DNA from 4 places in the Bacteroides maternus genome. Region 1 is predicted to be linked to each of the others. Evidence: riboswitches for the same ligand, from Rfam matches in the RefSeq annotation. Region 1 holds a riboswitch; each other region holds the start of a gene.
What was found. A riboswitch is a leader RNA that binds a small molecule or an ion and turns the genes downstream of it on or off. The one in region 1 is predicted to bind cobalamin.

Region 1 (2,208 bases):
AATGCACATAATAATAATATAGATTACATGCATCTTTTTCATTCCCTGATTGTTTACTCTAACAAAAAGCTAGAATAAGTTATGAAAAAGATTATCGTATTATTAATGTTAGTTTTCGTAGGTGCATCCACAACAATCTATGCACAGGAAAGTAAAAGTGAAAGCCGTCGTGCTGAACGCAAAGCACAACGTGACGCAGAAAAAGCTCGGGAGAAAATAGTACAAGAACGAGCATACGCTGATGCCGTACAAGCTATAAAGGATAGAAAATTTGTTATGGAAGTAGACTGTGTGACATTTAAGAGAGGGCGGAATGTTTTCGTTACGTCAAATACAAACTTTATACTTTTAAACGGTGAAAAAGCATCCGTACAAGTTGCTTTCAACGGTGCCTTTGCTGGTCCTAACGGCATTGGCGGTGTAACTGTGGACGGTAGAGTTGGTGACATTAAAACAACTACAGATAAAAAAGGAAACGTGAGTTGCAGCTTTAATGTAATAGGTATCGGAATATCTGCACAAGTTTCTATCAGATTAGCTCATGGATCTAACAATGTATCTGCAACAATCAACCCGAATTTCAACTCAAACAGATTATCACTGGATGGTAAACTCATCCCACTGTCTGAATCAAGCGTATTCAAAGGACGGTCGTTCTAAATATCACCCTTCATACAAGCAATCCAACATTTGCGGTTGCGAGAGCTGGCGCTTATATAAGTGAGGTTTCATACTTACTTAAGCGCCAGCTCTCGTAGCCGCAAATGTTTTTTTAAAGTACATCTGCTTCTCAATCATTAAGAAGTGCCATTCGAACAAACACTTTCCTAAACATAAAAGTCTAAAATACTTTTTCTTATCTAAAGATATGTTTATCTTTGCCCCTGCTTAGGTGATGTGAAGTGTGTTCAACACTCCACATAAAAGGGAATCCGGTGAGAAACCGGAACAGTGCCCGCTACTGTAAAGCCTTAATTTTGTTTCAGATAACACGAAACAAAAAAACGGGAAGTATTCATTGAGGAACTTCTAGAAACCACTGTCCAACAAATGGGAAACCAAGGATGGGAAGGTTACTTTCCGTAAAGGTTGAGTCAGGAAACCTGCCTGAGTAATCACATTATTAACGCCGTCTCGGGGTCAAGAGGGCAAGTATTAATTCTTATTTATCAATCAATGAAGAAACAGAATTGGCTGTTCATCCTCATGGGAGGATGTGTAGCAATGAGTGCATCTGCACAAGAGACAAAACAGAGTCAAGATCTGAGTGTAGAACTTAATCCTGTTGTAGTAACAGGTACAGGTACGCATCACAGACTAAAAGACACCCCAACACCAGTAGAAGTAGTAACAGCGAACGACATTAAAAAGGCTGGAATTACAGATTTCCGTGAGGCGATGACTGCTTTGGTTCCATCGCTGTCTTTCTCTACCAACTCAATGGGAGACTACCTTATGCTAAACGGACTGTCGAACAAGTATGTACTTATACTTATTAATGGCAAAAAGCTAACGGGAGACAGCAGTAACAATATCGACCTGAACCGGATTGACATGAGTAACGTAAAACGTATTGAAGTCCTAAAGGGTGCCGGTTCCGCTCTTTATGGTAGTGATGCTATTGGTGGTGTAATCAATGTCATTACAAACCAACCGATAAATGACATAACAGTTACCAGTAATACAAAGGTAGAAGAGCGTGGGCAGTTCACCCAGACTGCCAACGTAGACATCAAAACAGAGAAGTTTGCTTCTTATACTTCTTATCAACGTCGTCAGGCCGATGGTTGGACCCTCACACGTGTAGATGCAAATGGCGATGCAAGAGATCAGCATGACGCCAACGCTTTCTATACGGACAACTATACACAAATGTTTCAATTCACACCGAATGACAAACTGTCAATGTATGTTGAAGGCAGTTATTATGACCGTACAGTTAAACGCCAGCCCGAATATCTGAAGTATAATCTGACCTACGATGCATACAGTTTAGGAGCAGGAGCTAAATACAATTTCAACAAACGTTCTTATATCCAGTTCGACCTTAAAAACGATAATTACGATACCAATTATCTATACACCAGTGATAATGGAGATTACAAAACGGGAGACGAAGTGCGTCAGAAACGGCAGCATTATTATAGCGGAAACCTGAAGTCATTATTCCGCTTTACGGAAAATACCCGTACCATATTCGGAGTGGAA
Region 2 (2,208 bases), 810 kb from region 1:
CAATAATACCTCCCAATTCTTCTGCGATTTCCTGCACCATTCGTTCCCATAAATATTCTCGTAATTCTGAATACTCTGCGTCCTTCCCTTCTAATTCATCTTCAAAGTCAAAAGCATAATACATATCTTGGTACTTGATAATCCAATATGGCTCAAAGAGGAATGCAGATGAAAACATCCATTCGTCAATATTCATTATTCTTTCGTCTTCTTCTCCCAAAACATCAATCTTTTGAGGAAGATATTCAGCTATGATATGGGCTGTATAAAGTTCCCATATTTCCAAATCATCAAAAACACTATTGGGTTCATACTTCTTTTGAAGTTCTTCCAAATTAGCAGACTTATGGGCTACCTTCTCAAATAATGAAATGTATTCTTCTAAAACTTCTTTTTCCATGATATTTTATTTTAAGGGTTAATAATCGCTCCCAATATAGGAAAAATCAAAGAAAAAATATCTAAAAAAGATACTCTTTTTTGTTGTTAGTGCGCAAATTTAAATACGTAAATATAGTTACGTAAAAAGTGCGTATTGATTAGATTTTCATTTTTCCAAGTTACAACTTATGGAATTGCAATATTTATTCATATCTTTGCGGCACATTGGTTTGCAACTCTCGTACGAGAGGAGTAATTAAAAGGGAATCAGGTGTAAATCCTGAACAGTCCCGCTGCTGTAAGTTTCATATAAAAAGTTATAAACAACACTTTCGCCAATGGGAAATCCCGTGAAGGCAGTTTATAAACGAAACAAGTCAGAAGACCTGCCATGTAGTTTTTGCATCATTGCTTTCGAGGAAAGAGCATTGAATTTAATGATTATATTCATTCTATTCAGTTTCAGATTTGAGGGTTATTCTTGTTTCAAAATATTACTTTTGCAATATTTAACGCTATCGGACATCAAAACAAGAAAATAAAATGGCGCTAAAAACTTTAAACCAAAAGTTTAAACCAATACAGAGTTTTTAAATAATATATTTGATTTTCAATACATTATTAAATTTTAAAGTAAACTCTGCCAAGTTTATTTGAATGGTGTCCGGTCGAAGGGATTTCGCCCGGACATTTTATTCTATAACTTTCCCAAAACAAATTTCATCATCCGCATGTTATACATACAGTAAACAATTAATACGAAAAGTTATGGAAGCAGATTATGAACTGATTGATAATGAAGAACGTCACCAATATGAGTTTCATGTCGATAAATATACTCCAAAGATTGAGTATATAAAATCATCGAATGGGGAGATTTACCTGACACACACCGAAGTACCCACTCAATTGGGTGGTAAAGGCATCGGCAGCCAGTTAGTAGAAAAAGCATTGAAAGATATAGAAAAACAAGGACTTAGATTAGTACCTCTCTGCCCGTTTGTAGCGGGATACATTCACAAACATCCCGAATGGAAAAGAATTGTAATGAAAGGTATTCACATTCAATAATAAATAGTAATGAATATAAAGAAAGAATATACGAACGGGGAAGTGACCATCATCTGGCAACCCGGCCTGTGCCAACATGCAGGTATTTGTACCAAGACCCTTCCGAATGTGTATCATCCGAAAGAAAAACCGTGGATAACGGCTGAAAATGCAACGACGGAAGAATTGATCGCTCAAATCAAGAAATGCCCGTCGGGAGCATTAAGTTACAGAATGAATAACGAGAAAGAAGATAAATAAAAGAAATGAGGTTACCCCCCTCAACATATGAATTCGGGTAACCTCATTTGTATTATGAAAAAGAAAGTAGTTATGTACGTTCCAATTGAACAGTGAAATGACGCATCAGGGGAGCCTCCCAAGTAATACGTACTCCATTAGTAATACTTTCACGACGGTCGAAAACATTCTTCAACGCTACTGCTATCACGTTCATGTGATTATCCGTATATACGCGGCGGGGAATAGCCAGGCGCAATAAATCCAGTCCGGTAAAACGGTTCTCACGGGTAACCGGATCACGGTCTGCTAGGATATAACCGATTTCACATCCTCTGATACCGGCTTCAAGATATAGCTCAACCGTTAGAGTCTGTGCCGGGAATTCATTCTTCGGTACATGCGTCAGTACCTTCGTTGCATCCACAAAGATGGCATGTCCGCCTGCCGGACGCTGATAAGGAATACCGTATTCATCCAACTTCTTTGCCAGATATTCTACCTGACGGATGCGGGTTTCCAGATTATCAAATTCCG
Region 3 (2,208 bases), 800 kb from region 1:
TTAATTGAGAGTAAGTTTTTTTGTCGAATACGTTTAAAATGAAATCGTCTTCTTTTTTTTTGAAACCTACCTCATCATAATAATAGGGATATAATAGGGAATCAATAATATAACAAGGTAATTTAATATTAACTTCTCTTTTTGTCTTTTGTCTCAATAATTGTACTGAGTAATATTCAATGATTTGATTTTTATTATTGTATTCTTTCATGTATTGGGAATCTTTAATTCTTGTGTAATCAAGTGGCATTTTTTTGTATTGTTTACGTTTTAAATCCTTCATTCGTAAATGTGATAAGTCGATGGGGGCTAATCCGTCAAATGCAACCATAATTAAAAAGATATTTATCGCATTAAAATAGCTATTATTATTAAAGGTGTACGGTTCATTTAGCCAATTATTTAAATGTTCGTTTGTACCGATACTATATAGATGTTGAAGAAAAGTAAATCCTTCAAGGTCTAATGTCCTTTTTTCAATGATGCTTGTGTAGGCTCTCTTGTTATAAGATATTGGTTTATAACTTAAAATATGCCCCTCTGTGAATCCCCAATTATATGTTGTAATAAATCGTTTGATTAATTCTTTGGCTTGTTTAACCCCTTTATCTTTTAAGTTTTCCTCTAAAGTTGCAAACCATGTTTTATTAATTGATTTGATTGCGATTTCATTTCCATAGATTTTAATCAAAGCATTTTTTAATTGTCTATATTTTCTTGCACTACCTTCCTCGTATGTTTGTATTTTGGCATCAAGTAAATCAAAGAAATTAGTGTATATTGGAATAGTATCGTTGTCGTCAATTTCATTATATATAGCTGTAATTTCTTCATGGGATGCGAGAAGGTCTAAGTCGTATGGACGGTTGATTGTATCGAACTCTGTCACTCTTTGTAAGATTCGTAGATATTCGTCATTGACAATTTTATTTTTCTCTTTATATTTTTTGTCTTGACACTTAACAGCAAGTTTTTCTTTATTCCAATATTCGGCTTTGGTAGAAACTCCCGTCATTACTAATTTGGCTTTTTTATGGTGGATTCTAATGGCGATAGGGTGTTCTCCATTCGTTAATGTTTTACTTTTGAATAACTCTTTTCTGACTTTCATAATCCTATTTTTCGGGGTTCAATTTTATTTTGGTTTAAAGTTGGTTTAAACTTTTATGGTTTAAACTGAGTGATTTTAACTATTGGCAAAAATAGGAATAAATTTTGTAATATACAATATAACAGTATGTTATAAACGAAAAATGCCAACGTGATTCCCATCAAATTGGCATTCAAATAAACTTGGCAGAGTTTATTGTTCCTTACTTTCTTTGAAGCAGAGTGGATGAATGAAATGATGGGACGGTTTGCCCGTTTCATTAGACTCAACGCTTTTTCCTCGAAAGCAGTGATAAAAACAGTGCATGGCAGGTCTTCTGACTTGTTTCTGTTGCCAAGCGCCTTCCCGGAAGCGGACTTCCAGTGGCTATTGGTAGTTTGCCTGCAACCTATCATGAAACTTACAGCAGCGGGACTGTTCAGGATTTGCACCTGATTCCCTTTTAATTACCGTCTCCGAACAAAGACAGTAAACCAATGCATCGCAAAGATAAGGAAAAAAGTGATTAGTGGTTAGTGATAAGTGATTATTTTTTTATGCAATCACAAACCGCTAATCATTAATCACTTACCACTAACCACTTCTTACTTTTCCTTTGCCAGCGTGAATACGAATTCCAATCCGCCACCCTGGTTGTTCTTGGCCGAAATGGTACCTCCATGGATGATTACCGAGTTCTTTACGATAGCCAATCCCAATCCTGTGCCGCCCAGTTTGCGTGAGCGTCCTTTATCTACCCGGTAGAAGCGTTCGAATAAGCGGTTCAGATGTTCGGGAGAGACACCTACGCCGGTATCGGCAAAACTGAAATAGTAGAAATTCTCGTCCTCGCGGAAACAGCTGATGTTGATGCGTATATCCGTGCCTGCATAGGCAATGGCATTGTCCATCAGGTTGCGGAAAATGGAGTATAGCAGGGAGTAGTTTCCCCGTAGTTGTATCTTCGGTTTTAGGGAGTTGATTACGGTGATATGCTTTTCTTCCAGTTCCAGGGATACCTCGTTTACGATATTGCCTACCAACAGGCTGATGTCTACTTTCTCCATGTCGATCATGTTGGCGGCTTCGTCCATACGCGTTAATACGGAGATGTCGCG
Region 4 (2,208 bases), 1.4 Mb from region 1:
TGAGCATCTTGTCATACTCCACTTTGAAACGGGGAAGTTTAACCTGCAATTGCCTGCTCGACAAAGCTGCATTCCATTCCTTCCAGTTTTCATAAGTCAACCCGGACAAACTCTCATCCAAAGTCTTATCCCCGGCAGGCAATAAGAGCACCATACTGAAAGCTTCGTTACCATATGGCAATTCTGCGATGGAAAATGCTGAGTTCTGAGCATAATTAAACGTTTCTGTCTGATTCATCATGTTCACTTTCTGCTCAGTACCATCAGAATTAGTAAAGTTTTCCTGGCGAGTATCCGATTTTTGGAATTGACTCTTCCAGATACCTTTGAAGTAGAGTGCATTAATCAAATACATACGTGCATCTTCCGGTATTCTCTGTATAACCTCTTTTATACAATTATTCGTCTGCTCAGCGCACCACCGGTTAATCACATCCTTCGCTGTGGGAGATGTAAAATCAAGTTCCTGTACCTGGGCATCATACATCTTCTTATTCACATCCACAAAAGAATCGTAAACTTTAAAACCTTGTTTCACCCAAATAGAATTGGCGATTCCTAATTGAGTGGTATTATCTAAATCCAATAAAGCTGAAGTTAATTTTTGATTATAGTTATTCAGATCATCAAGAGAGAAAGAAGCGGCAGGAAATCCCAATACATACTGCATTTCAGTAAGCGTATTGCCCGAAGCTCCGTTAGTAATCATCGATAAGCAAAGTGATGCACTCAATGGAGACACAAAAACATTCGGTTTTTCTTTTTCGGTACTGCACACCTGATCGAAGAAACGGAAAGCAAAGTCTGTACCTTTGTCCATAAAATCTTGTTCCGCACGAGTGAGATTGATGTCTTGACGTGGTTTTGGTTCCGGTTGAGAAGGATTCTCATCATTCTGACAGGCTGCAAGGATACTGAGTAGGCTTAGCGCAGCAATAGTTTTCTTTAGCATAAGCATTATAGTATTAGTTTTCTATTAAGTTACTCTGTTAGAATAAATGCATAAATTTATAAAATACTGCACTACATCACAAATAAAACATAAATCTTTCCTATCTTTGCTCTCGGTTTTGTTGGAGTATGCCTTTCGGTATACTCCATGAAAAGGGAATTGGGTGTGACTCCCAAACAGTCCCGCTGCTGTGATCTCCTATTGCAGGATTTGCCAATCACCTGTGCCACTGCCAATATTCGTATGGTGGGAAGGCGGCAAATCCGGAGTAAGTCAGAAGACCTGCAAAACCTATCAAATCTTATGCTTTCGAGGAAAGGGTATGAGATGTATATTGTTTTTAGCATTCTGTTTATGATAAAAGATAATCTATGCCGGTATACCCGACTACGGTTTAATTTGCTTTGCCTTTTATGTTGGCTTTGGGTCAATCTACAAGCACAACAAGCAGGAGATTCCATTACTGGAAAGGTACATGCCATTCCGGAAGTGGGGATAAAAGGTCGGCGTGTGCCACCGGCTCTCTCAGCAACCGCCCCACTCCAACAGATGAAGAAAACTGATATGGAACGTTTGGGAGTATCGGATGTGGCCGATGCAGTTCGTCATTTCTCAGGAGTCAGCGTTAAGGATTATGGCGGAATTGGTGGATTAAAGACTGTTTCTGTACGCAGTCTGGGAGCGCAACATACAGCAGTCAGCTATGACGGAGTGACTGTCAGTGATTGTCAGTCAGGCCAGGTAGATATCTCCCGTTTCTCGTTAGACAATGTTTCCGAACTGGCACTCAGCATTGGTCAGAGCGATAATATTTACCAGACAGCGAAGATGTTTGCCTCTGCCGGTGCTTTAAGTATCGAAACCGCACGTCCGGATTTCAGTGACAGACCTTTCCAATTGCTTGCAAATATGAAAACCGGTTCTTACGGGCTTGCTAATCCTTCTTTATTTTATGCCCAGAAATTAAGTAACCGTTTCAGTCTTTCTGCCTATGCTGATTATTTACGGGCAGACGGTAATTATCCTTTCAAAATGTGGAATGGGAATAAACTGATTGACTCCAAACGAAACAATAGTGATATAGAGACTTATCGGGCAGAATTAAATTTGTTTGTAACTCTGAATGAGAAACAGGATTTGAAAACCAAAGTTTATCTCTTTGATTCGGAAAGAGGGTTACCCGGCGGAGTGATTTATGACAATTCGTATGCTGCCGAAAGACTATATGACCGTAATTACTTCGGCCAATTGAAGTA

Region 2: it holds a riboswitch for cobalamin, as region 1 does, so the genes downstream of both, VYM24_RS22615 (GNAT family N-acetyltransferase) here and VYM24_RS19055 (TonB-dependent receptor plug domain-containing protein) in region 1, are expected to answer to the same signal.
Region 3: it holds a riboswitch for cobalamin, as region 1 does, so the genes downstream of both, VYM24_RS22535 (Arm DNA-binding domain-containing protein) here and VYM24_RS19055 (TonB-dependent receptor plug domain-containing protein) in region 1, are expected to answer to the same signal.
Region 4: it holds a riboswitch for cobalamin, as region 1 does, so the genes downstream of both, VYM24_RS24795 (TonB-dependent receptor plug domain-containing protein) here and VYM24_RS19055 (TonB-dependent receptor plug domain-containing protein) in region 1, are expected to answer to the same signal.

Annotation. Positions count from the first base shown of each region.
Region 1 covers NZ_CP143867.1:4,917,170-4,919,377, forward strand. Annotated here, with positions in the region: gene VYM24_RS19050 (DUF4251 domain-containing protein) at 82-660, shown strand; cobalamin riboswitch at 874-1,125, shown strand; gene VYM24_RS19055 (TonB-dependent receptor plug domain-containing protein) at 1,177-2,208, shown strand, end outside.
Region 2 covers NZ_CP143867.1:5,729,825-5,732,032, forward strand. Annotated here, with positions in the region: gene VYM24_RS22610 (hypothetical protein) at 1-400, opposite strand, end outside; cobalamin riboswitch at 590-789, shown strand; gene VYM24_RS22615 (GNAT family N-acetyltransferase) at 1,150-1,452, shown strand; gene VYM24_RS22620 ((4Fe-4S)-binding protein) at 1,462-1,692, shown strand; gene tnaA (tryptophanase TnaA) at 1,763-2,208, opposite strand, start outside.
Region 3 covers NZ_CP143867.1:5,713,606-5,715,813, reverse strand. Annotated here, with positions in the region: gene VYM24_RS22535 (Arm DNA-binding domain-containing protein) at 1-1,111, opposite strand, end outside; cobalamin riboswitch at 1,401-1,605, opposite strand; gene VYM24_RS22530 (two-component system sensor histidine kinase PhoR) at 1,696-2,208, opposite strand, start outside.
Region 4 covers NZ_CP143867.1:6,296,344-6,298,551, forward strand. Annotated here, with positions in the region: gene VYM24_RS24790 (serpin family protein) at 1-952, opposite strand, end outside; cobalamin riboswitch at 1,054-1,256, shown strand; gene VYM24_RS24795 (TonB-dependent receptor plug domain-containing protein) at 1,307-2,208, shown strand, end outside.